DNA from 2 places in the Desulfosporosinus meridiei DSM 13257 genome. Region 2 is predicted to be linked to the other one. Evidence: riboswitches for the same ligand, from Rfam matches in the RefSeq annotation. Region 2 holds a riboswitch; the other holds the start of a gene.
What was found. A riboswitch is a leader RNA that binds a small molecule or an ion and turns the genes downstream of it on or off. The one in region 2 is predicted to bind glycine.

Region 1: linked by a shared signal. The riboswitch ahead of DESMER_RS17665 (alanine/glycine:cation symporter family protein) and the one ahead of gcvT (glycine cleavage system aminomethyltransferase GcvT) in region 2 are both predicted to bind glycine.

The regions. Positions count from the first base shown of each region.
Region 1 is NC_018515.1:3,832,915-3,836,070, forward strand. Features, by position in the region: gene DESMER_RS17665 (alanine/glycine:cation symporter family protein) at 1-1,376, opposite strand, end outside; glycine riboswitch at 1,535-1,627, opposite strand; gene DESMER_RS17670 (proline--tRNA ligase) at 1,915-3,156, opposite strand, start outside.
Region 2 is NC_018515.1:3,982,825-3,985,980, forward strand. Features, by position in the region: gene gcvPA (aminomethyl-transferring glycine dehydrogenase subunit GcvPA) at 1-108, opposite strand, end outside; gene gcvH (glycine cleavage system protein GcvH) at 110-496, opposite strand; gene gcvT (glycine cleavage system aminomethyltransferase GcvT) at 675-1,787, opposite strand; glycine riboswitch at 1,962-2,037, opposite strand; glycine riboswitch at 2,041-2,146, opposite strand; gene ileS (isoleucine--tRNA ligase) at 2,186-3,156, opposite strand, start outside.

The DNA of each region.
Region 1 (3,156 bases), 150 kb from region 2:
TTTTTTATAACCGGAATGGGATCCTTTGAAACCTCGTCTAAATTATCCTCCCACAGATACTTTTTTGTTTCTGAGACGATAACTCCACTTAAGAGCAACAGGGAAACGAGGTTTGGTATAGCCATTAATGCGTTCATAGCATCTGCCATATCCCAGACCAGTTGAAGAGTCATTATGGACCCCAGGAATACAGCAAGTACCCAGACCCCGCGGTATGGCATAATTGCAGCTTTTCCGAACAAGTATTCAATCGCTCTTTCTCCATAATATGACCACCCGAGAATGGTTGAAAACACGAAAGTTAAAAGTCCAACTGTTAAGACAATGGGGCCAACTACGGGTATTTGAGCAAAGGCAATTTTCGTTAGCGCGGCACCTTTTAATCCTTCTGTAGCAGCAGGATTGCTCATAATGCTGCTCACTACAACGATACCAGTCATTGCACAGACCACAACAGTATCCCAGAAGGTTCCGGTTGCTGAGACCAAAGCTTGGCGAACTGGATTTCTAGTTTGAGCCGCTGCTGCCACAATGGGGGCAGACCCTAATCCTGACTCATTGGAGAACAGCCCTCGGGCAATACCGTAGCGTGCTGCCATCATAATCGACGCTCCAATAAAGCCACCGCCCGCTGCTTGAGGAGTGAAGGCGGATTTAAAAATCAGGCTGATTGCTGGTATTACGAATGAAGAATTTAGAACTAAAATAATAATACAACCAATTACATAGAATATTGCCATGAATGGCACGAGCATTTCACACACTCGGGCAATGGACTTAACCCCCCCAATAATAACAAAGCCGGTGAGAGCAGCCATTACACCACCAGTGATATATGGCGAAATATTAAAGCTCTCATTAACCATAGCGGCAATGGAATTAGCTTGGACCGTATTTCCAATTCCAAAAGCCGCGATGGCTGTAAAAATACAAAATAAGACCGCCAGCCACTTTTGACCCAAACCATTTTCCAAAGCATACATAGGTCCACCAAGCATTGTCCCATCTGAGGTCTTAACTCTATACTTTACCGATAACAGAGCCTCAGAGTACTTAGTAGCAATACCAAAGACTCCCGTTAGCCAGCACCATAGAACAGCGCCTGGGCCTCCCAGAGCTACGGCAGTAGAAACCCCTACGATATTACCCGTACCTATTGTTGCTGCTAATGCTGTGGTGAGTGCCCCGAACTGGCTTACATCTCCCTCAGAAGACGTATCTTTCGTTAAGGAAAGCTTAATGGCTTTAATAATGTGTTTTTGGATGAAGCGAGTACGAAAGGTTAGAAATAAGTGCGTACCGAAAAGTAAGATGAGCATTGGGGGACCCCAGAGGTAATCGTTTAGCCAGATGATAGCGTTGTGAAATGATTCCATGTCGTTTTTCCTCCTCCGTTAATATAATACCTTTGTGGATTGCTGCTAATGCGCTCCATCTATATATAAAAAGAGCCAAATCTTGCGATTTGACTCTGGATTTAAGTAGTAAATAGTACAAGTTTATGGAGAGATCACAAATGTGTCTGACCATTAAACTTCAATACTCTGTCCTTTTGCCTGAGAGATTAGCAAAGCATTTTGCGTTGCCCCTTCGGCGCCCATTAATGGATCTCTCCAGAGTCCTGTCAATTTGCGGTCCTGCTTAAATTTAAGCTCCTGAAAGTACAACCTCTTCGGCAGGCAAATTTGCCTATCTCCCGTAAATATCATCCAGTAATTATTTAGTTAAGTTTTTAGTGAGCTAACTTATATTATAATTTTAATTTAGAAATTATTCAATGATTTGCCAAAAAATTTATAAGGATTTAGCAAGTCAATCTACCCTGACTATAACGCATCTTAAATAGGGCAGATTAACTTAATTTAAAAGTTTTTCTAACTTCTATGCTTCACACACGGGATGCTCCCGTAAGCTTTAGTTATATTGTAGAGCTTTTTCAATTCTTGTTTTTACCTGTTGTGAGAGATCCTCAACCCGCACGAGGTGAGTATCACCAGATTTTCGTTCTTTGAGTTCAACTTGACCATTGGCCAAGGTTTTACTTCCTAAAGTTACCCTTATTGGATAACCTACTAAATCTGCATCCTTAAATTTCACGCCGGCACGTTCATCTCGATCATCCAGAATGACTTCGACTCTTAAATCTTTTAACTCTTGATAAAGTTTCTCAGCAGTTTCAACAACCAAGGAATCCTTATTACTGGTTGGTATAATTATACAATGGTATGGAGCAATTGGCATTGGCCAAATAATTCCGTTTTCGTCGTGGTTTTGTTCAATGGCTGCGGCAATTGTTCTGCTTACCCCAACGCCGTAACAACCCATCACACAGCTTTTTTCGACTCCGTTCTCATCTAAAAAGTTCGCACCAAGTGCTTTGCTGTATTTGGTTCCAAGCTTGAATACTTGACCAACTTCAATTCCTCTGGCCTCTTTAAGTGGAGCTCCACATTTAAGACAGGCTTCACCCTGTTCCACCATTCTTAAATCAAGAACCTCGTCTATACGGATATCTTTGCCGGGTACAACATCTACATAGTGATGATCCGGTTTATTCGCTCCACAGACCCCTTTCTTCATCAGGGGAACTTCTTGATCAGCAACTACCAAAAGTCCATCAGGTGCTCCGACTGGCCCTACAGACCCAGGTTCACACCCCAAAGTCTGCTGAACTAACTCAGATGAGGCAAGTTGAAGGGACACAAATCCACCTAAAGCGTTATTCAGTTTTATTTCATTGAGCGTGCGATCCCCACGTATTAACACCAAAAAGATTCTATCATCCCCTTGGTAGAGCAACGACTTTATGGTGGAACTCTTCGGTACTGCCAAAAACTCACTGAGGTCTTCAATGGTCTTTACTCCCGGTGTAGACACTAACTTACTCTTTCCTTCCGGAAATGCATCGTCAATTACCTGAGGGCGACACTCAGATTTCTCCATATTAGCTGCATAATCACACCCTGAACAATGAACGACGGCATTCTCTCCGGAATCAGCAAGAACCATAAATTCATGGGTTCCCCCTGTACCTCCAATGGCACCAGCATCTGCTTCAACAGGACGGAAAGTTAAACCACAGCGGGAAAAAATTCTACAATAAGCGTCATACATTTTTTTATAACTTTCATGGAGTCCAGCCTCGTCACGGTCAAA
Region 2 (3,156 bases):
CAAACGGACTTCCTGGGGAATATCTGCAAAAAGATCATCAAGTGACTTAGCCCCGATACGGGCTAAGAGCCGTTCTTTTTGGCTGTCCGTATTCGGTACGAAGTTCATTCTAATGTTCCTCCTGTGCTAAAAATGTCTCATATTCCTCAACGGACATCATACTTTCCAGCGGAGCTAAATCTTCAGCCTCAACCTTAATCAACCAGCCCTCTCCATAGGGGTCAGAATTTAATAAATCAGGTGTATCCATAACTGAAGTGTTCACTTCTACAACTTTTCCACTCACAGAAGCAGAGATGTCAGATACAGCTTTAACTGATTCAACTGTACCGTAAGATTTTCCGGCGGTTACCGTTGTTCCTACATCCGGGAGCTCGACAAACACTACGTCTCCAAGGCTTTTTTGGGCGTGGTCTGTTATACCAAAAGTTATAATGTTTCCTTCAACCTTTGCGTATTCATGCTCTTTGTTATACTTTACATCAACTGGATTCATTTAAATCATCCTCCTCAAATTTTAATTATTTTGTCCAAAGGGGATTAGCAACATCCATTAGTAATACTAAATGTGTATGGCTAGATGAATTTTATTTAAGCAATTAGCACGAGTAAAACTACTAGATTATTTTTAGCTATGCGATACTGGATAATACTTTATCAGATACTACACCAGATTACTTGGGTTTTGATTGATCCTCACGTTTATAAAACAAGGAGGGAACAATTCTTGCTTTAACTGCTTTTCCACGGATCATTACATCAAGAATCTGACCCTGAATCGCTAAATCGGCCTTGACTAATCCTAAAGCAATGTTTTTGTTTAGAGTTGGTGAAAATGAGCCAGATGTAACAAATCCAATCTCTTGCCCATCTTTTTGTAAGGGATAGTGGGAACGGGCTATTCCACGTTCAATCATTTCTAATCCTACTAACTTTCGCGGTACACCTTGTTCTTTTTGAGCGAGAATTACCTCCTTGCCAATAAAATTCACCTTATCTAGCTTAACAAAAATTCCAAGCCCAGCTTCAAGAGGAGAAATCTCCGCTCCTAATTCATTCCCATATAACGGAAGACGAGCTTCAAAGCGCAATGTGTCACGTGCACCCAGCCCAATCGGCTGTACACCCTCTAGAGCACCAACTTCCAATATTTTTCTCCACAGTTGCCGACTATGTTCAGGAGTAACATAAATCTCAAATCCGTCTTCTCCTGTATAGCCCGTCCGGGAAACCAGACAACTAATCCCGTCAATATTCCCGTGAGTGAAACTATAGTATTTAATCTGTGAAAGATTAAGTTCTGTAATACGCTGTAAGACAGTTTCCGCTAGAGGACCTTGTAAGGCAAGCTGAGCATATTGGTCAGAGACATTCCCTAAGTTCACATTAAAACTGTCTGCTTGTTTTAATATCCAAGCATAGTCCTTATCGGTATTGGAGGCATTTACAACAATCAGAAAATGTTGAGAATTATATCGATAAACCAACAAGTCATCCACAATTCCACCGCTTGGATAGCACATAGGAGAGTATAGAATTCTGCCATCTTCCAGCTTACTGACATCATTCGTGATCAGCATTTGAATAAACTCTAAAGCATCTTGACCACGAACCTCTATCTCACCCATATGAGACACATCGAAAAGGCCGGCCTTAGTCCGAACGGCATGATGTTCATCTATAACACCAACATATTGAACAGGCATTTCCCATCCGCCAAAATCAATAAGTTTTGCCTTATGAGCCAAATGCTCTTCGTAAAGTGGAGTGCGTTTTAATTCATTCATAAGAAACCTCCTTATTTTAGACTAGAAACTAGTTTTTCATAGTAGACATTTCGCGCATCAGATTTCTTCAATAGTGTTCCATATAGCAGGACATCACACCCAGAAAAAACCTTCCAAAACACCCTTGTAATTTCTGTAAATTAAAAGGACAGAGAAAATGCGTAGTCGCATTTTCTCTGTCCTTTAACCTGAGAGATTCGCCGTATCTCGGCTTCCCCTTTGGTGTTCTTTTACAAGAAACTCTCCAGAGTCCCGTCTTCTAGCAGTACTTTTGCCTGAGAGCTTCCCTCCTTGAAAAGCGTATTTCAAGGAATTTCTCCTTCGGCGTCTGTATTTCAGATCTCTCCTGCCAGCTTCATCCGGTATAAACTATTTACTTACTTATATAATATGCTTTTTCAGTCAATAAGTCTACTGGAATTTTCTGAAATCACGTTCCTACATCGAGGGCAAATCGTCGGAAACTCTTCATTCTTGCCAACTTCCTCATGGAACATCCAACAGCGCTCGCATTTTCTTCCTCCGGCTGGTTGAACATGAATTCCTAATCCCTTATTAACTTCCGCTGCCTGTACCCCTTCAGGTCTTTCTTCATCAGGTAGATGCATAACCAACTGGGAAACAATAAAGATTTCTGCCAAATTCGGAACTTGTTTAAGAGATTTGTACTGTTCTTCTGTCGGATACAAATCAACTTGTGCAGTTAAAGGATGACTAATAAGTTTGTCCTGTCGCGCAATTTCCAATATTTTTGAGACATCTGTGCGTAAAGCAAGAATCTGATCCCATCGGTTAGCCAGTTCTTCGTCCATCCACTCAGAATTCACTTTAGGCATTTCTGCTATTTGAACATTTGCCGCACTCTTTTCTCCAGGGATATACGGCCAGATTTCTTCAGTCATGAAGGACAAGATTGGAGTTAAAAGACGTACCAGCGCATCAAGAACTTCATACAAAACTGTCTGAGCCGAGCGCCGAAGAAGAGATGTTTTCCCTTCTACATAAAGCCGGTCTTTGACAATATCCAGATAAACGGCACTTAATTCTATGGTACAGAAGTTATGAATGGTATGGTAAGTCCAGTGGAATTCATAGGATTCATATCCCAGAAGTACTCGTTCAACTACTTTGGAAAGCTTAAGCAGAGCCCAACGGTCAATTTCTTGAAGGTCTTTATAAGCAACTTTATCCTTAGCTGGATCAAAATCATTGAGATTGCTAAGCAAGAAACGCAAAGTATTGCGAATTTTACGGTAGGCTTCAGACATTTGTTTCATAATTCGCGGAGAAGCGGCAACATCATTTTTATAGTCTACAGAACTCACCCAAAGCCTTAAAATATCCGCCCCTAATTCCTGAACAACTTTAA